Regions from separate parts of the Streptomyces sp. NPDC016677 genome, predicted to be linked through region 2. Evidence: riboswitches for the same ligand, from Rfam matches in the RefSeq annotation. Region 2 holds a riboswitch; each other region holds the start of a gene.

Region 1 (6,696 bases), on a different contig from region 2:
ATCTACAAGGACTTCATCAAGCCCGACGCCACGCCGGAACAGGAGACCAAGGTCTCCAAGCTGGTGTCGCTGCTGGTGAAGGTGGGCGCGCTGGTCTTCGTGCTCGGCATGGACAAGACGGTCGCGATCAACTTCCAGCTCCTGGGCGGCATCTGGATCCTGCAGACCTTCCCGGCGCTGGTCGGCGGCCTGTTCACGCGCTGGTTCCACCGCTGGGCGCTGCTCGCCGGCTGGGCGGTCGGCATGGTCTACGGCACGCTCGCGGCGTACGGCGTCTCCTCGCCGACGCAGGCGCACTTCGGCGGCTCGTCGAAGGAGATCCCGGGCATCGGGGAGATCGGGTACATCGGTCTGACGGCGTTCGTGCTCAACGCGCTGGTGACGGTCGTCCTGACCTTCGTCCTCCGCGCGGCCAAGGCCCCCGACGGCATCGACCAGACCCGCCCGGAGGACTACACGGCGGACGCGGGCGACCCGGGCGTGGAGGTGGAGCTGCCGCCGGCGACGGCCGGCTCCGCGCACTGAGACGCGCCCCTGAGGAGCGCGGGGCTGTATCGACATGCGGCCCCGCCGTGCGGGCGCGGGCAACCGGACACACCCCCGGCGGGCCGCCGAAAAGACCCACACCGGCGGCCCGCAGTCGTGCACACTCCCCGCATGGACTTCCGTATCCGCCCAGCCCACCCCACCGAATACCCCGCTCTCGGAGAGATCACCGCCACCGCCTACCTCCACGACGGCCTCCTCGACTTCAGCGCATCCGACGCCTACCTCGAAGAACTCCGCGACGTGGCGAAACGCGCCGCCGCCGCGGAGGTACTGGCAGCCGTGAAGGACGACGCCGTCCTCGGCGGAGTCACCCTCGTGCCGTCCGGCGGCCCCATGGCCGAGCTCGCCCGCGGGGGAGAGGCCGAGATACGCATGCTCGCGGTGGCCCACGCGGCCCGCGGCCGCGGCGTAGGCGAGGCCCTCGTCCGCGCCTGCGTCGATCGCGCCCGCGGCGTCGACGGCTGCGAACGCCTGGTCCTGTCCACGCAGAGGACCATGCGCGCGGCCCACCGCGTCTACGAACGCCTCGGCTTCGTCCGCACCCCGGACCGCGACTGGAACCCGGAGCCGGACGACATCACGCTCCTCACGTACGAGCTGTCCCTCTGACTCGACAGACACTACATCTGGGGTCGCTTTCCTCTCGCGGCACAACATGTATGCTCATGCTCGCTGTCGCCGCAGGGGAATCCGGTGCGAATCCGGAACTGTCCCGCAACGGTGTACTCGCGTGTCCGCACGCCTGTCCAGTCCGAGTACCTGCCGACAGTGCGCCCGGCCGTCCGGCCCGGGCGCCTGACGTCCGGGCCTCGTGGAATGGGCCGGTGGACGCGACGCCGCGCGCGCTCGTGAGCTGCCCCCTGCCCTCCGCAAGGCCCCGTGCCGAGCGAGGGAGTGCTCCCCATGACCATCGCGCCAGCCGACCCGGTATCACCGGCCGGCCCCGCTCCGGCAACGCCCCCGGTGCCCGAGGACAGGCCCGGTGCCGCGCTGCTGCGGACCCTGACCGAACTGACCGCCGACCTCCCCGACGCCGACCCCGGCCGGGTCGCCGCCGCCGCGCTGCGCGGCCGGTCCGCGCGGGCCGACGAGGCGGAGCTGCGGGAACTGGCCACGGAGGCCGCGGCCGGCCTGATCTCCGAGGACCCGGCGTACTCGCGGCTGGCCGCCCGGCTGCTGACGCTCACGCTGCGCGCCGAGGCCGCCTCCCAGGGCGTGACCACCTTCACCGAGTCCGTCGCCACCGGCCACCGCGAGGGCCTGGTCGCCGACCGTACGGCCGACTTCGTACGCCGGCACGCGGACCGCCTGGACGGAATGCCCGACCCCGCCGCCGACGACCGCTTCGGCTACTTCGGTCTGCGCACCCTGCACAGCCGCTATCTGCTCCGGCACCCGCACACCCGCAAGGTGATCGAGACCCCGCAGCACTTCCTGCTCCGCGTCGCCGCCGGCCTCGCCGACGACGACACCCCCGGGTCCGTCGCCGACGTGGCCGCGCTCTACGGCCTGATGAGCCGCCTCGACTACCTCCCCTCCTCCCCCACCCTCTTCAACTCCGGCACCCGGCACCCCCAGATGTCGTCCTGCTACCTCCTGGACTCCCCCAGGGACGAGCTGGACTCGATCTACGAGCGCTACCTCCAGGTCGCCCGCCTCTCCAAGCACGCCGGCGGCATCGGCATCGCCTACTCCCGCATCCGCGCCCGGGGTTCGCTGATCCGCGGCACCAACGGGCACTCGAACGGCATCGTCCCGTTCCTCAAGACGCTCGACGCCTCGGTCGCCGCCGTCAACCAGGGCGGCCGGCGCAAGGGAGCGGCGGCGGTCTACCTGGAGACCTGGCACGCGGACATCGAGGAGTTCCTCGAACTGCGGGACAACACCGGCGAGGACGCCCGCCGCACCCACAACCTGAACCTGGCGCACTGGGTCCCGGACGAGTTCATGCGCCGCGTCGAGGCGGACGCGGACTGGTCCCTCTTCTCCCCCGCCGACGTCCCGGAGCTGCCCGACCTCCACGGCGAGGAGTTCGACGCGGCCTACCGCGCGGCCGAGGCGAAGGGCCTGGCCCGCAGGACGCTCCCCGCCCGCGAGCTGTACGGCCGTATGATGCGCACCCTCGCGCAGACCGGCAACGGCTGGATGGCCTTCAAGGACACCGCCAACCGCACCGCCAACCAGACCGCCGAACCGGGCCACGTCATCCACTCCTCCAACCTCTGCACGGAGATCCTGGAGGTCACGGACGACGGGGAGACGGCGGTGTGCAACCTGGGCTCCCTCAACCTGGCCGCCTTCGTGACCGGCGGGGCGATGGACTGGGACCGCCTGGACGCGGCCGTCCGCACCGCCGTCACCTTCCTGGACCGAGTCGTCGACATCAACTACTACCCGACCGGGCAGGCGGCCCGCTCCAACAGCCGCTGGCGCCCCGTCGGCCTCGGCGTGATGGGCCTCCAGGACGTCTTCTTCACGCTCCGCCTGCCCTTCGACTCCCCCGAGGCCAAGACTCTGTCCACCCGTATCGCCGAGCGGATCATGCTGGCCGCGTACGAGACCTCCGCGGACCTCGCCGAGCGCGCCGGCCCGCTGCCCGCCTGGGAGAAGACCCGTACCGCACGCGGGGTCCTGCACCCCGACCACTACGACGTGGAGCCGGCCTGGCCCGACCGCTGGACCGCCCTGCGCGAGCGCGTCGCCCGCACCGGGCTGCGCAACGCCCTGCTCCTCGCCATCGCCCCGACCGCCACCATCGCCTCGATCGCGGGCGTCCACGAGTGCGTCGAGCCGCAGGTGTCCAACCTGTTCAAACGCGAGACGCTGTCCGGCGAGTTCCTCCAGGTCAACTCCTACCTGGTGGCCGACCTCAAGCGGCTCGGCGCCTGGGACGCCCGCACCCGCGAGGCCCTGCGCGAGGCGAACGGCTCGGTCCAGGACCTCGACCGGCTCCCCGAGGACGTCCGCCGCCTCTACCGCACCGCCTGGGAACTCCCGCAGCGCGCCCTGATCGACCTGGCCGCCGCCCGCACCCCGTACCTCGACCAGGGCCAGTCCCTGAACCTGTTCCTCCAGACCCCGACCATCGGCAAGCTCTCCTCGATGTACGCCTACGCCTGGAAGCGGGGCCTGAAGACCACGTACTACCTGCGCTCCCGCCCGGCGACCCGCATCGCCCGCGCCGCACAAGCACCAGCACAGGCGGCCGCCGCCTGCTCCCTGGAGAACCCCGGGTCCTGCGAGGCCTGCCAGTGAAGACCGATACGAAGAACCAGACCGAGAACCAGGCCAAGAACCTGCTCGACCCCGGCTTCGAGCTGACCCTGCGCCCCATGCGCTACCCCGGCTTCTACGAGCGCTACCGGGACGCCATCAAGAACACCTGGACCGTGGAGGAGGTCGACCTCCACTCGGACGTGGCCGACCTCGCCAGGCTCACCCCCGCCGAGCGGCACCTGATCGGCCGCCTGGTCGCCTTCTTCGCCACCGGCGACTCGATCGTGGCGAACAACCTCGTCCTGACCCTCTACCAGCACATCAACTCCCCCGAGGCCCGGCTCTACCTCTCCCGCCAGCTCTTCGAGGAGGCCGTGCACGTCCAGTTCTACCTGACCCTGCTGGACACCTACCTCCCCGACCCGGACGACCGGGCCGCCGCCTTCGCGGCCGTCGAGAACATCCCCTCGATCCGCGAGAAGGCCGAGTTCTGCTTCAAGTGGATCGACTCGGTGGAGTCGATCGACCGCTTGGAGACCAAGTCCGACCGCCGCCGTTTCCTCCTCAACCTCATCTGCTTCGCCGCCTGCATCGAGGGCCTGTTCTTCTACGGGGCCTTCGCCTACGTCTACTGGTTCCGCGGCCGGGGCCTGCTGCACGGCCTGGCCACCGGCACCAACTGGGTGTTCCGCGACGAGACCATGCACATGTCCTTCGCCTTCGACGTGGTCGACACCGTCCGCCGGGAGGAACCCGGCCTCTTCGACGACGACCTCCGCCACCAGGTCACCGACATGCTGCGGGAGGCCGTCGAGGCCGAGCTGCGGTTCGCGCGCGACCTGTGCGGTGACGGCCTGGCGGGGATGAACACCGACTCCATGCGGCAGTACCTGGAGTGCGTCGCCGACCAGCGGCTCGCCCGCCTCGGCTTCGCCCCGGTGTACGGCTCCCAGAACCCCTTCTCCTTCATGGAGCTGCAGGGGGTCCAGGAGCTGACCAACTTCTTCGAGCGGCGCCCGTCGGCGTACCAGGTGGCGGTGGAGGGTTCCGTCGACCTGGACGAGGACTTCTGAGCCCTCCGGCCCACCGCCACCGGTTCACCCCGGTACGGAGCACCGCCCCGCACACCCGCCTGCGCACGTCCAGGGAGCCTCGGGCCGCCTGGACGTGCGCGCCGCGTCCGTCAGCGGGGCAGCGCCCGCAGCCGCAGCCGGCGCGGCCGCAGCGTGATGCCGATCCGGGGCCGGGTGTCCGACCCCGGCGCGTGCTCGAACCGGAAGGCGGCGGCGATCACGGCGGTGACCAGCGTCAGCTCGGCCATGGAGAAGTGATCGCTGGGGCACTTGCGGTTGCCCACGCTGAACGGGGCCATCGCGTACTTGGGCACCTCCCCGGCCCGCCCGGGAAGCCACCGGTCGGGGTCGAACTCCGCGTGCCGCTCGAAGGAGCGCCGGTCGCGCTGGACCGCGTAGGGGCTGTAGATGACGTCCGCCCCGGCCGGGATGCGGTATCCGCCCAGCTCGGTCTCGGCCACCGTGCGGCGGGTCAGGATCCACACGGCGGGATACAGCCGCATGGTCTCCAGGACCACGTTGGCGGTGTGCGTCAGCTGCCGGACGTCCTCGAAGGCGACCGGGCGGTCACCGACGACGCCCTCCACCTCCTCGCGGATCCTGTCGCCCAGCTCCGGATGGTCGGTGAGCACCAGGAGCAGCGACATGAGCACGGAGCCGACGGTTTCGCTGCCGGGGGTCAGGATCGCGATGACCTGGTCGTGGATCTCCTGTTCCCCGATGGGCTCGCCATTCTCGTCCGTCGCGTCCAGCAAAGCCGTCAGCAAATCGTCCGGTTTCTGACCACCGGCCCGGCGGTCGGCGACGATCTCGTCCACCAGCAGATGCAGATCGGCCAACGCCCGGTTGAATTCACGGTTGCTCGGCACGGGTATCCGGTAAAGCGGCCCGAGGGGGACGACCATACGCTGGTACATGCCGCTGAAGAGGGTGGCGAGGTCGGTGCATATCCGTTCGGCACGGTCATCCATGTAGGTGCCGCGCATCAGGCAGCGGGCGGAAATCCGGACGGCCACCCGGAAGGACTCCGAGGTGATGTCGAGGACCTGGCCGGAACTCCAGCGCCGCACCAGCGCGTACGCCTCCTCGGCCATGACCGGCCCGTAGGCGGGGATCGCGTCGAGCCGGAACGCGGGCTGGATGGTGCGCCGCTGACGCCGGTGCACCGGGCCGTTGGCGGTGGCCACCCCCTCCTTGCCGAGCAGGCTCTCCAGGGATTCCCAGAGCGGGCCGGCGATGACGTAGTCGGGACTGAGCGCCAGGGCTCCGGTGAGGTGCGGGGCGGTGACCGCGTACACCGTCTTGGGGCCGAGGCGGATGCGGACCACGTCGCCGTGGTCGCGGAGCTGGTCCATGAAGGCCAGCGGGTCCCGGACGAGCTTCAGGCCGTGGCCGAGCAGCGGCAGGCCGCCGCCGGCCAGGGGCGGCTCGGTCGCCGCCGTGGCGCGGGGGTTCACTGACTCGACGGTCATGCCTCACCTGCCGCTGTGTCGAGGACGCCTGCGCGGACGTCCGCGCCGTGGACGTCCCCGTTGGTGACGTACGGGGGCGTGGACCGGTCGTCCCAGCTGTCGACGGCGTACCGGCCGGATTCGTGGTGGAACCAGTAGACGGAACTGAACCAGTTCCGCATATTGCCCACACAGGCGTGCACGGCATTACTGAGTTCTTTTCCGCGTACGGTCCCGTCGGCGAGTCCGTCGGCGAACCGCAGCGCGTCCCGCTCGGCCGCGATGAATTCCACGACGCATTCCCGCACGCGCCGCCTCAGTTCCGTCATCGCCTCTTCGAGGGTCAGCCCTTCATGGATGACGAGACTGATTCCGAGATTGTGCACCTCGGCTCCGGCCAATTCCTT
Region 2 (6,696 bases):
GCGCTGTCCCAGGAGGTGCTGCCCAAGACGACCTTCAGCAGCCTGCGAGCCCACCGTGAGCGGTTCGGCGCCGACGGCGTCTTCGTCGCCCACACCGGCTGCCTGGCCGGCTATCTCTTCGCCGCACGCCCACGAGCCGAGGTCAAGTCCGAACTCTCCGCGTTCTTCCACTCGCTCGGCCACCAGTGCACCTTCGCCCAAGGAGGCTACGGGTGATCCACCCCCACATCGCCGACGCTCTGAAAGTCCCGGACCTGGTCCGGCTCACCGACGGCCTGGTCCTGCTGCGGTTCGAGTCGATGAAGATCTACTCGGCTCTGGCCGCCGTCCGTCATCTGCTGGAGCGGGGCACGGTCCGTCCGGGCCAGACCCTGATCGACAGCTCCAGTGGCATCTACGCCTACGCCCTCGCCCTGGCGTGTCACCGGTACGGCATGCGGTGTCACATCGTCGCGTCCACCACCGTCGACACCACCACCCTGGCCCAGTTGGAGATCCTCGGCGCCACGGTGGAACGGGTGAGACCGTCGCGCGACCTCGCACTCGACCAGGAACTGAGGGTGCGACGGGTGCGGGAGATACTCGCCGAGCGTCCCGGGCACCACTGGATGCGCCAGTACCACGACGACGTCCACTACCTCGGCTACCAGGAGGTCGCCGACCGGATCGCGGCGGAGTTCCCGGCCGTACCGCTGACCGTCGTCGGCGGGGTGGGGTCCGGAGCCTCGACCGGCGGCGTCGTGGAACGGCTGCGTGTCGCGGACCCCTCGGTGCGTCTGGTCGGCGTCCAGCCCTTCGGCAGCGTCACCTTCGGCAGCCAGGACCATCACGATCCCGAGGCGATCATCGCCGGCATCGGCTCGTCGATCGTCTTCGACAACGTCCGCCACCATCTCTACGACACCGTGCACTGGCTGGACTTCACCCACGCCATGGCCGGCGCCGTCGCCCTGCTGCGCGAACACGCGGTGTTCGCCGGGCTGTCCACCGGTGCCGGCTATCTGACGGCGACGTACGAGGCCCGCCGCCACCCCGACCGACTGCACCTGGTGATAGGGGCCGACACCGGACACCGCTACGTGGAGCGCGTGTTCGCCCGGCACGCCGAGGCCCTCGATCCGGCCGCGTTGAAGCCCGTCGAGGTCCGCGGCCCGGAGCAGATGACCATGCCCTGGTCGAGGATGACGTGGCGGCGCGCGGCCTGCCCGGCGGGCCGGCAGGAGAGTGCCGTATGACCGTGGCCTGCCTGGAGTCGCTGACCTTCGGCCTCGGTCATCTGGTCCGCGCCGCCGGCCGGCTCGGCGAGCGCCTGCTGCTGCTGACCCGGGACCCCGCCTACTACGCCTACGAACTGGGCCGGCTGCCCGCCGGCGCCCTCGACGTCGTCGTGACCGACACCTTCGACATGGAGCGGTCCGCCGATCTGCTCCGGCGCGTCCCGGCGCTGCGCGGTCTGATCAGTTCCACCGACACCTGGACCCTCACCGGCGCCGCCCTCGCCGAACGACTCGGCCTGCCCGGTCTCGACCCGGCCGTCCTGCGACTGACCCGGGACAAGGCCGCCGTACGCAACAGGCTGCACGACGCGGGCCTCACCCGCGGCAGGGCCGTCGAGAACGCCGGCCCGGACCGCGAGGCACGCGGGCTGCTGCTCAAGGAGGCGGGGCTGCCGCTCGTGCTCAAGGACACCGCGGGCACCGGGAGCCAGAACGTGTGGCTGGTCCGGGACGAGGGAGAACTCGACGCGGCGCTGGCGGAGGCGTCCGGCCGGGACCTGAAGGGGCGGTTGTTCGCCGAGCCCTGTTTCAGCGGCCCGGTGTACAGCGCCGAGACGCTCACCTGGGCCGGCCGCACCAGACTGCTCGGTGTCTCCAGTCGCCTCATGTCGCCGGAGCCGCGCTTCCGGGAGGAGATCACCGCCTTCCCCGTGGCCTTCCCGGACCCGCAGCGGATTTCGCTGGGGCGTTGGCTCGGCCGGGTGCTCGCCGCCATCGGTTACACCGACCGGTTCGCTCACGTGGAGTTCGTCCTGACCGCCGACGGCCCGGAGGTGGTGGAGGTCAATCCCCGGATCGGGGGCGCGCTGGTCGGAGAGGGCCTGTGCCGGGCGCTCGGTGTCAACGTGTACGAGGCGATGATCGAGGCCGCGCTCGGCCGTCGCCCCGGTCTCATGGAGGCGGACGTTCCCGGTGGTCCGGCCGTCGCCTTCGTTCTGGGCTATCCGGCCGCGCCCGGCGTGTTCACCGGGGTCGCCGGGCTCGACCGGCTCACCGGCATGCCGGGAACGCCCGCCTGGTACCCGGTCAAGCGGGCCGGTGACCTCATCGAGCACCTGGACGACAGCCGTGGTTACGCGGGCATCGTGTACGCCGAGGCGGAGACCGCCGAACTCGCCACCCACCGCGCGGTGGCCGCTGCCAACGCCCTGCGGGTACTCACCGACCCGGCCGGCCGGGAGGCGCCCGGTGGGTGAGCGCGCCCCCCGGGGACCGGGGCTGCGGGCCTCGCTGTTCCCGCTCACCGGCCCGCTGCGGTTCCTCCTGGCCAGCTCGTTCCTCATTCCGCTCGGCAGCTTCATGGTCCTGCCGTTCATGTCGGTCTTCCTGCACGAACGGCTCGGTATGGGGCTCGGCACGGTCGGTGTCGTCCTGGCCGTGGCGTCGCTCGTGCAGTTCTCCGGCGGCATCGTCGGCGGGGCCCTCGCGGACCGGATCGGGCTGCGCCGCACGATGCTGTGGGCCCTCGTCGTGCGCACCGCCGGTTTCGCCGGGCTCCTGCCGGCCCCGCGCTGGCCGCTCCTGGCGGTCTGGGCGCTGGTCCTGACGTGCTGCGGTGCCGCCCTCTACCTGCCCGCGAACAAGGCGTACCTGGTGCACGGCGTCGACGACGAGCGCCGCCCGGCGTTCCTGTCGGCGGGCAACGCGGCACTCAACGCGGGCATGGCCGTGGGCCCGTTGATCGCCGCGCCGTTCGTCCTGTCGTCGCCCGGCTGGCTGTTCGCGGCCGTCACGGCGCTGTTCCTCGCGGTCACGGCGGGACACGCGCGACTACCGGAGACCACCGCGGAACACCCCACCGGATCGAAGGACACGGCCCCCTCGGGTCTCCTGGCCGGCGTGGCACTCCTGCCGTTCGCCGCCAACGCCTTGGCCTTCTACCTCTACTTCCACTTCCAGCACTTCCTGGCGGTGTACGCCGTCCAGCGCGCCTCCAGCGCGTTCTACAGCCTGGTGCTGCTGCTCTGCTTCACCCTGGTCATCGTCGTACAGCCGCTCGCGTCCGGCCTGATCCGGCGCATGCCGTACGCCGTCGCCCTCGCGGTCGGTTTCACGGGTCTGGCGGCGGGCCTGGCCGTGCTGGCGGCCGGTACCCGGACGGCGCTGTTGGCGGGCGGCGCGCTGATCACCCTGGGCGACATCGTGCTGTTCCTCAAGAACGACCTGGAGGCATTGCGCCGCAGCCCTCGCTCCGACGCCGTGGTCTTCGGCCAGCAGCGGCTGGCCGCGGGCCTGGGCGCCTGCGCGAGCGGCGTGCTGGGCGGGCAGTTGTACGGTTTCGGCGAACGGGCCGGACACACCGGCTGGTTCTGGCTGCTGGCCGCCGCCCAGTGTCTGCTGCTCCCCCCTCTTCTGCTCACGCTGCGCCGTCGCACGGCGCGGCACCGCGTCCCCGACGACCATGAAGGAGCACTGACGCGCGATGACACGGACGGGCGGATTCCAGGACGATGACTTCTGGACCGAGTTCCATGACTTCCTCTTCTCCGAGCAGCGCCACGGGCAGGCCGAGGAACTGCTGAGCACCTCCCCCCTGCTGGCCTTCCCGCAGGGGTCGCGCGTGCTGGACCTGTGCTGCGGGCCGGGGGTGTTCACCGTGCCGCTCGCCCGCCGCGGTCACCGCGTGACCGGAGTGGACCTGAGCCCGGCCATGCTGGACCGGGCACGCGAGCGGTCGGCCGAGGCCGGTGCCGAGGTGACGTACGTACGGGCCGACGCCCGCGAGTACAGCGCACCGGGCGGTTTCGACGTCGTCCTCAACATGTTCACCTCCTTCGGGTACTTCGAGGACCCCGCCGACAACGCGCGCGTGCTGCGCACCATGCGCACCTGCCTGGCTCCCGGCGGCACGCTCGTCCTCGACCTCGCCGGCAAGGAACTCCTGGCCCGCAAGGTCACCCCGCCCAAGGTGGTGCGGCGGGGCGACGACCTGATGGTGCAGACCGACACCGTGCTGGACGAGTGGGCGCGGCTGCGCAGCGAGTGGGTGCTGGTCCGGGGCGAGCGGGTGACGCGGGCCACCTTGACGTGGTTCGTGTACAGCGCGGTGGAGCTGCGGCGGATGGCCGAGGAGGCGGGGTTCGGCCGCGTGGAGGTTTTCGGCGGGTTCGACGGGCGCCCCTACGACGAGAGTGCCGAGCGGCTCGTCCTGCGGGCTGCCCGGGAGGCGTGAGGAAGGTGGTGCGCACGCCCTTTTGCCGCCGGCTCGGGGGACCGTAGGATCGCCTGGTCATCGCCGCGACGGGAGACAGGAAGCCGGTGCGAATCCGGCACGGTCCCGCCACTGTGACCGGGGAGCGCCCCTCCGACACGCCACTGCGCGCCGCGCGGGAAGGCGGAGGGAACGTCGATCCGGGAGTCAGGACACTGGTCCGTCGCGGGCCCGATCCGAGGAGCGCGGACTCCAGGAGGCTTCACGTGTCCCCTTCGTTCACCCCTGCCCGCACGCGCGGGTTCCTCCGTGCCGCGGCCGCTGCTGTCGCTCTCGCGTCAGCGCCACTGGCCACCGGCTGCGGTTCGTCCGACGGCGGCGACGCGAAGGCCACGGGTGCCGTGCCCGCGGGCTTCCCCGTCACCGTCGACAACTGCGGCGTGCGGACGACGTACGACAGGCCGCCGTCACGGGTGGTCACCATCCACCAGCACCCGGCGGAACTCATGCTCGCCCTCGGCCTGAAGGACCGCGTGGTCGGCACCGCCTTCCGCGACTCCGCGGTCCTGCCCGAACTGAGGAAGGACTACGAGTCGATCCCCGAACTGGCGGACAGGGAGCCGTCGTTCGAGAAGATCCTGGACGCCGGGCCGGACCTCGTCTACGGCGGCTACGGCAGCGCCTTCGCCGAGAACGAGGGCCGCTCCCGGAAGGCGTTCGCCGACGCCGGCATCGACACCCACCTCAACCGCGAGTACTGCGGCGAGAAGCGGGTGACGATGAAGGACACCTACGACGAGATCCGCACCATCGGCGAGATCTTCGGCGTGCCCGACCGGGCGGACGAACTGGTCGCCGGCCTCCAGGCGCGGGTCGACAAGACCACCACCGCCGTCAAGGGCGAACCCCGGGTGTCCGTCTTCGTCTACGACAGCGGCGACAAGAGCGCCTTCACGGCGGGCGGAAGGAGCCTGGGCACCGAGCTGATCCGGCTGGCCGGCGGCGAGAACGTCTTCGCCGGCCTCGACGACGTCTTCGGCGACGTCTCCTGGGAGCAGGTCGTCGAGCGCGGGCCCGAGGTCATCGCCGTCTACGACTACGCCGGCGCCGGAAGCGTCGAGGAGAAGAAGAGGTTCCTGCTCTCCCAGCCCGCGCTCGCCGGGGTACCCGCCATCAGGAACAAGCGCTTCGTCGTCCTGCCGCTGACCGCCACCCTGGTCGGCGTCCGCTCGGCCTACGCGGTCGAGGACCTGGCCCGCGGGCTGCACCCCGAAGGCTTCCGGTGACCCAGGCCGCCGCCGGCACGTCCACTGAGCGGGCGGTTCAACGACGAAAAGCCGAGGCGGCAGGAGCGGGCCGTACCCGGTCGGCCGTCACGCTGCTCGTGCTCACCGCCCTGCTCCTGGTCTCCGCCACGGCGGGCCTCGCGATCGGCTCCGTCCAGGTGCCGCCCGGCCAGGTGTGGGGCATCGTGACGCACGCGCTGGGTGCCGACTGGAGGCAGCCTGACTGGTCACGGGCCCGGGAGACCATCGTGGTGGACGTGCGGGCGCCACGGGTGCTGCTCGGCGCGGTCACCGGAGCCGGCCTCGCGGTGATCGGTACGGCTCTGCAGGCTCTGGTGCGCAACCCGCTCGCCGAGCCGTACCTGCTGGGCGTCTCCTCCGGTGCGTCCCTCGGCGCGGTCTCCGTGATCGTGTTCGGGGTCACGCTCTTCGGACCGGCCTCCCTGTCGGTGGCCGCCTTCGTGGGCGCCCTGGGCGCGCTCCTGCTGGTGTACGCCACCGCCCGCACCGGCGGACGCGTCACCTCGGCGCGGCTGGTGCTGTCCGGAGTGGCGATCGCGGCGGTACTCACCGCGGTCCTCGATCTGCTGCTGCTCACCACCGGCCGGGGCAACGAGGCCCGCGCGGTCCTCGCCTGGACCCTCGGCGGCCTCGGCGGCGTCGGCTGGGGCACCCTGTGGCTGCCGAGCACGGCCCTGCTGCTCGGCGTCGGCGCCCTCATGGCACAGGCCCGCAATCTGAACCTGCTGCTGGCCGGCGAGGAGGCGGCGACCACGATGGGGCTGGACGTGGCCCGGTTCCGTGCCCGCTTGTTCGTCCTGGTCTCCCTCGTCACCGGGGTGCTGGTCGCGGCGGCCGGACCGATCGGCTTCGTCGGGCTGATGCTGCCCCACATCGTGCGCCTGTTCGTCGGCGGCGACCACCGCCGGGTCCTGCCGACGGCGGCACTGGCGGGAGCGGTCTTCCTCATCTGGGCCGACAT
Region 3 (6,696 bases), on a different contig from region 2:
ACCACGCACTGGTGGAAGACGTGCACCGGGAACAGCCGCGCCTTCGCCGCGGACCACCCCCTGTGGATCGCCCGCTACGACGCCCCGAGCGCGGGTGAACTGCCGGCCGGCTGGGCGTCGTACACGTTCTGGCAGTACGACAACGCCGGTCCGCTCCCGGGCGACCAGAACGTGTTCAACGGGTCCCTCGCCCGGCTGAAGACGTTCGCCCAGGGGGGCTGAGGCCGGAGGGGGCAGGGGCAGGGGGCGGTGGCTCCGATTCCGGACACCACCACGCCCCTCCCAGTTCATCTTCCGTTCACCCTGGTTACCTACGTTCGTCCAGCCAATGACCTCGAACGATTGCCTGGGTAAATGGAAAGCTTCTCGCTGATCCTCGCGATTGTGGTGGTGACCGCACTCGCGTTTGATTTCACGAACGGTTTCCACGACACCGCGAACGCGATGGCGACGACCATTTCGACCGGTGCGCTCAAGCCCAAGATCGCGGTGGCCATGTCCGCCGTCCTGAATCTGGTGGGCGCCTTCCTCTCCGTGGAGGTCGCCAACACGATCTCCAAGGGTCTCGTCGACGAGACCGGCATCCGTCCCGAGGTCATCTTCGCCGCCCTGGTCGGCGCGATCCTCTGGAATCTGCTGACCTGGCTGGTCGGCCTGCCGTCCAGCTCCTCGCACGCCCTCATGGGCGGTCTGATCGGCGCCGCGATCGCCTCGGCGGGGGTCGGCGCGGTGCACGGCGACGTCCTCGTCACCAAGGTGCTGCTCCCGGCGATCGCCGCCCCCGTGGTGGCGGGCATCGCGGCACTGGTCGCCACCCGGCTGATGTACCGGCTGGGCCGCAAGGCCGACGGCAAGGCCGCCGACAAGGGGTACCGCGTCGGCCAGATCGCCTCGGCCGGGCTGGTCTCGCTGGCGCACGGCACCAACGACGCGCAGAAGACGATGGGCATCATCACCCTCGCCCTGGTGGCGGGCGGCGCCCTCACCCCGGACTCCGACCCGCCCCTGTGGGTCATCCTCTCCGCGGGCCTCGCCATCGCGCTCGGCACCTACCTCGGCGGCTGGCGGATCATCCGCACCATGGGCAAGGGCCTGACCGACCTCCAGCCGCAGCAGGGCTTCGCCGCCCAGACCAGCGCGGCGACGGTCATCCTGGCCTCCTCCCACCTGGGCTTCTCGCTCTCCACCACGCACTCCGTCTCCGGTTCGGTGATGGGCGCCGGCCTCGGCCGCAAGGGCGGTGTGGTGCGCTGGTCGACGGCGACGCGGATGTTCGTCGCCTGGGGGCTGACGCTGCCGGCCGCGGCCCTGGTCGCCGCGCTCGCCGAGTGGGTCTGCGGACTGGGCGACTGGGGCACGGCGCTCGTCGCGGTGCTGCTGGTCGCGGCCAGCTTCGCGATCTGGCGGATCTCGCGGCGCGAGGTCGTCGACCACACCAACGTCACCGGCGGGGACGACGCCCAGGAGCCGGCCGGTGTGGTGACCGCCGCGGTGGCCGCCGTGGCGCCGCCTCCGGTGGGCACCCCGGCCGACGGACCTCCGGCGACGGACGGGCTCCCGGTGGACGACGGACTTCCGGTGACCGGCGGGCTCTCGGCCACCATCCCGGCCCAGTCGTCCGAGGCCCCCGACGCCCCGGCCGCCCGTTCGGCCGCCACCCCCGTCTGAGCCGGTCCCGTCCGGACATCAGGAGAAGAGAAGCACGATGAAGATCGACTGGGCAGCCCTCGGCTCCGTCTTCGGGGTCGGCCTCGTGGCCACCGTCGCCCTGGTGACCCTGTTCACCCTCGGCATCGCCGGCCTGTCCCGCCAGGAGCGGGCCGCCGAGCGGGGCGGCTCCGCGGGCCTCGCGGTCACCGGCGCGTACGTGTGCTTCGCCGCGTGCGCGGCGGCGGTGGCGTACGGCATCTATCTGATCGTGGCCTGACGCCCCCCCTCCCAGCCTCCCCCCTTCCCCCTCGCCTCCCTTGTCGCCGCCCTGCCGGGTGCCCTACGGGTGCCTACGGCAGGGCGGCTTCGTGTCCGCACCCCGTCTCCGGGCGTCGGGGACATCGGGGACGGGCGGATCGAGGGCATCTCCAGCCCGAACGGTCCACGGTGTGGGCCTCAGCACACTCCCCCCGCGCAGGTCAACGGCAAGTTGACGGGCGTTCTCGGCCCGTGGTGGACTTCCGGGGCCATGTACGGCGGCAGGAGAGGAAGCCCGGTGCGAATCCGGCGCGGTCCCGCCACTGTGACCGGGGAGCACTCCCCGGGAGCCAGGAACTCTCACCGCCGGTCTCGTCGAACCAGGGCGTGGACACCCTGAGTGAGGACATAACGCGATGCTCGGCTGCCGTCCGGAACGCAGGCCCGGTACCTCTCCCGCCTCCCGTGTGACCGGCTGATCCCCGTGCGTGCCGGACGCGTCTTCGCGTACGGCGCCGCCGCCGGCCTCCTCGGTGACCTGCTCCTCGGCGACCCCCGCCGCGGGCATCCGGTCGCCGTCTTCGGCCGTGCCGCCGGTGCCGTGGAACAACTGCTGTGGCGTGACCACCGGGGCCGGGGCGCCCTGCACACCGCCGTGTGCGCCGGTGGCGCCGTCGCCCTCGGTGCCGTGGCCGCCCGTGCCGTACGCCCCTGCCCCGCCGCCTCCGTCGCGCTGACCGGCGCCGCCACCTGGGCCGTGGTCGGCGGGACCTCGCTGGCCCGGGAGGCGTCCGCGATCGGGCGGGCACTGGAGGCCGGGGACGTGGCGGGGGCCCGGGCCCGGCTGCCGCACCTGTGCGGACGGGACCCGCAGGCCCTGGACGCCGACGGGATCGCCCGGGCGGTGGTGGAGTCCGTCGCCGAGAACACCTCCGACGCGGTGGTGGGCGCCCTGGTGTGGGGCGCCGTGGCCGGGGTCCCCGGGCTGCTCGGCTTCCGTGCCGTCAACACCCTCGACGCGATGGTCGGGCACAAGTCGCCCCGCTACCGGCGCTACGGCTGGGCCTCCGCCCGGCTCGACGACCTCGCCGGCTGGCCGGGCGCCCGGCTGACCGCCGTACTGGCCACGGCGGCCGGGGGCGACCCGAGGGGTGCCGTACGGGCCTGGCGGGCCGACGCCGGCCGGCACCCGAGCCCCAACGCCGGCCCGGTCGAGGCATCCTTCGCGGGCGCCCTCGGCGTGCGGCTGGGCGGGACGCTGTCCTACGGCGGCCGGGTGGAGCACCGGCCCGTCCTCAACCGGAGCGGACGCGCCGTGCGGGTCGCCGACATCGACCGCGCGGTACGGCTGTCCCGGCGCGTGAGCTGGCTCGCGCTGGGCGTGTGCGCGGGCGCACGGATCGTGGGAGCGCGACTGAGGAAAGGACGTACGGCATGAACGGCGGTCTGCTCGTCGCCGGTACCACCTCCGACGCCGGGAAGAGCGTCGTGACCGCCGGGATCTGCCGGTGGCTGGTGCGGCAGGGCGTGAAGGTGGCGCCGTTCAAGGCGCAGAACATGTCCCTCAACTCGTTCGTGACGCGGGAGGGCGCCGAGATCGGGCGGGCGCAGGCCATGCAGGCGCAGGCGTGCCGCGTGGAGCCGACCGCGCTGATGAACCCCGTCCTGCTCAAGCCGGGCGGCGAACAGAGCAGCCAGGTCGTGCTGCTGGGCAAGCCGGTCGGTGAGATGAGCGCCCGCGGCTACCACGGCGGGCGGCAGCAGCGACTGCTCTGCACCGTACTGGAGTGCCTGGCCGAGCTGCGGGGCACGTATGACGCGGTGATCTGTGAGGGGGCGGGCAGTCCGGCCGAGATCAACCTGCGCCGGACCGACATCGTGAACATGGGGATCGCCCGGGGTGCCGGGCTGCCCGTCCTCGTCGTCGGCGACATCGACCGCGGCGGGGTCTTCGCCTCGTTCTTCGGCACGGTGGCGCTGCTGGCTCCCGAGGACCAGGCGCTGGTCGCCGGGTTCCTGGTGAACAAGTTCCGGGGCGATGTCTCGCTGCTGGAGCCGGGCCTGGAGATGCTGCGCGGGCTCACCGGGCGGCCCGCCTACGGCGTGCTGCCGTACCGGCACGGGCTCGGCATCGACGAGGAGGACGGGATGGCGGTGTCGCTGCGCGGCGCCGTCCGGGAGTCCCGGGTCACCGCCCCCGTCGGCGAGGACGTGCTGCGGGTCGCCGTCTGCGCGGTCCCCCTCATGTCCAACTTCACGGACGTGGACGCGCTGGCCGCCGAGCCGGGTGTCGTCGTGCGGTTCGTGGACCGGCCGGAGGAGCTGGCCGACGCGGATCTCGTCGTCGTGCCGGGGACGCGGGGGACGGTCCGGGCCCTGGAGTGGCTGCGGGAGCGGGGGCTCGCGGACGCCTTGGCGCGCCGGGTCGCCGAGGGGCGGCCGGTGCTCGGGGTCTGCGGCGGCTTCCAGCTCCTCGGCGAGCACATCGAGGACGACGTCGAGTCGCGCGCCGGGCACGTCGACGGGCTCGGTCTGCTGCCCGTGCGGGTGCGGTTCGCCCGTGAGAAGACGCTCACCCGGCCGGTGGGCGAGGCCCTCGGCGAGCGGGTCGAGGGGTACGAGATCCACCACGGGGTCGCCTCCGTGGAGGGCGGTGAGCCCTTCCTGGACGGCTGCCGGGTCGGCCAGACCTGGGGCACGCACTGGCACGGTTCGCTGGAGTCGGACGGGTTCCGGCGGGCGTTCCTGCGCGAGGTGGCCGCCGCCGCGGGCCGCCGCTTCGTGCCGGCCCCCGACACCTCGTTCGCCGCGCTGCGCGAGGAGCAGCTCGACCGGCTCGGCGACCTGATCGAACAGCACGCGGACACGGACGCGCTGTGGCGGCTCATCGAGTCCGGCGCGCCACAAGGACTGCCCTTCATTCCACCGGGAGCGCCCGTATGAGCACTGTCTTGTTGTTGTCGACCGCCGACACGGATCTGCTGGCGGCCCGTGCCGCGTCCGGTGCCTCGTACCGGATCGGCAACCCCACCCGGGTCGACGTCCAGGAGGAGCTGCCCGCGCTGCTCGACGGCGCGGACCTGGTCGTCGTACGGCTGCTCGGCGGGAAGCGGGCCTGGGAGGACGGGCTGGCCGCGCTGAAGGCGTCCGGGCTGCCGACCGTGCTGCTCGGCGGGGAGTCCGTGCCGGACGCGGAGCTGATGGCCCAGTCGTCCGTGCCGGCCGGCGTGGTCGCGGAGGCGCTGCGCTACCTGGTCGAGGGCGGCCCGGACAACCTCACCCAGCTCGCCCGGTTCCTCTCCGACACCGTGCTGCTGACCGGCGAGGGCTTCGACGAGCCGCGGAAGATGCCGGAGTACGGCGTCCACGGCGACCGCCCGTACGTCGAGGGCCGCCCGACGGTCGGCGTGCTCTTCTACCGGGCCCACGAGCTGAGCGGCAACACCGCCTTCGTGGACACCCTGTGCGACGCGATCGAGGCGAAGGGCGCCAACGCGCTCCCCGTGTACTGCGGTTCGCTGCGCGGCGCGGACGCCGGGCTGTACGAGCTGCTGGGCCGGGCGGACGCCCTGGTCGCCACCGTCCTCGCGGCCGGCGGCACGCACGCCTCGCAGGCGTCGGCCGGCGGGGACGAGGAGGCGTGGGACATCGGCGCGCTCGCCGACCTGAACGTGCCCGTGCTGCAAGGGCTCTGCCTCACCTCGTCGAAGGCGGCCTGGGAGGCGTCCGACGCCGCCCTCTCCCCCATGGACGCGGCGATGCAGGTCGCGATCCCGGAGTTCGACGGGCGCCTGGTCACCGTGCCGTTCTCCTTCAAGGAGCAGGGACCGGACGAGGTCCCGGTGTACGTCGCCGACCCCGAGCGGGCCGGGCGGGTCGCCGGGATCGCCGTACGGCACGCGGCGCTGGGGCACAAGGCGAACGCGGAGAAGAAACTGGCGCTGGTCTTCACCGCGTACCCGACCAAGCACTCGCGGGTCGGCAACGCGGTGGGTCTTGACACGCCGGCGTCGGCGGTGCGGGTGCTGGACGCGCTGCGGGCGGCGGGGTACGCGGTCGACGGGTACCCGTCCGGCGGCGACGAGCTGATCCACCGGCTGATCGAGGCCGGCGGTCACGACGTGGAGTGGCTGACGGAGGACCAGTTGGCGGCGGCGCCCGCGCGGGTGCCGCTGGCGGACTACCGGGCGTGGTTCGAGACGCTCGACCCGTCGCTGAAGGAAGCGATGCTGGAGGCGTGGGGCGAGCCGCCGGGCTCGCTGTACGTGGACGGCGACGACATCGTGCTGGCCTCCCTCCAGTTCGGGAACGTCGTGGTCATGATCCAGCCGCCGCGCGGCTTCGGGGAGAACCCGATCGCGATCTACCACGACCCCGGCATGCCGCCGTCCCACCACTACCTGGCCGCCTACCGCTGGCTGGACAACAGCTTCGGCGCCGACGCGATCGTGCACATGGGCAAGCACGGCACGATGGAGTGGCTGCCGGGCAAGGGGCTCGGGCTGAGCGCCGGGTGCGCGCCCGACGCGGTGCTGGGCGACCTGCCGCTGATCTACCCGTTCATCGTCAACGACCCCGGCGAGGGCACCCAGGCCAAGCGGCGCGGCCACGCCACGGTCGTCGACCACCTGGTGCCGCCGATGGCCCGCGCCGACACCTACGGCGACCTGGCCAAGCTGGAGCAGCTGCTCGACGAGTACGCGCTCGTCTCCGACCTGGACCCGGCGAAGGCGCCGGCCGTGCGGGCGCAGATCTGGACGCTGGTCAAGGCGGCGGAACTCCACCACG

The links. Region 2 has a riboswitch for cobalamin ahead of ACZ3IG_RS21630 (ABC transporter substrate-binding protein). Riboswitches for the same ligand answer to the same signal wherever they lie in the genome.
Region 1: another riboswitch for cobalamin. It lies ahead of ACZ3IG_RS12320 (ribonucleoside-diphosphate reductase subunit alpha); the one in region 2 lies ahead of ACZ3IG_RS21630 (ABC transporter substrate-binding protein).
Region 3: another riboswitch for cobalamin. It lies ahead of ACZ3IG_RS28530 (cobalamin biosynthesis protein); the one in region 2 lies ahead of ACZ3IG_RS21630 (ABC transporter substrate-binding protein).

The regions. Positions count from the first base shown of each region.
Region 1 covers NZ_JBVHEO010000003.1:557,473-564,168, reverse strand. The annotation lists gene mctP (monocarboxylate uptake permease MctP) at 1-525, shown strand, start outside; gene ACZ3IG_RS12325 (GNAT family N-acetyltransferase) at 658-1,158, shown strand; cobalamin riboswitch at 1,209-1,330, shown strand; gene ACZ3IG_RS12320 (ribonucleoside-diphosphate reductase subunit alpha) at 1,453-3,804, shown strand; gene ACZ3IG_RS12315 (ribonucleotide-diphosphate reductase subunit beta) at 3,882-4,838, shown strand; gene ACZ3IG_RS12310 (bifunctional albaflavenone monooxygenase/terpene synthase) at 4,949-6,310, opposite strand; gene cyc1 (epi-isozizaene synthase) at 6,307-6,696, opposite strand, start outside.
Region 2 covers NZ_JBVHEO010000007.1:318,188-324,883, forward strand. The annotation lists gene ACZ3IG_RS21605 (GHMP family kinase ATP-binding protein) at 1-216, shown strand, start outside; gene ACZ3IG_RS21610 (cysteine synthase family protein) at 213-1,235, shown strand; gene ACZ3IG_RS21615 (ATP-grasp domain-containing protein) at 1,232-2,473, shown strand; gene ACZ3IG_RS21620 (MFS transporter) at 2,466-3,731, shown strand; gene ACZ3IG_RS21625 (class I SAM-dependent methyltransferase) at 3,700-4,449, shown strand; cobalamin riboswitch at 4,526-4,646, shown strand; gene ACZ3IG_RS21630 (ABC transporter substrate-binding protein) at 4,695-5,714, shown strand; gene ACZ3IG_RS21635 (FecCD family ABC transporter permease) at 5,711-6,696, shown strand, end outside.
Region 3 covers NZ_JBVHEO010000014.1:51,512-58,207, forward strand. The annotation lists gene ACZ3IG_RS28515 (lysozyme) at 1-222, shown strand, start outside; gene ACZ3IG_RS28520 (inorganic phosphate transporter) at 355-1,668, shown strand; gene ACZ3IG_RS28525 (hypothetical protein) at 1,706-1,927, shown strand; cobalamin riboswitch at 2,148-2,287, shown strand; gene ACZ3IG_RS28530 (cobalamin biosynthesis protein) at 2,393-3,346, shown strand; gene ACZ3IG_RS28535 (cobyric acid synthase) at 3,343-4,851, shown strand; gene cobN (cobaltochelatase subunit CobN) at 4,848-6,696, shown strand, end outside.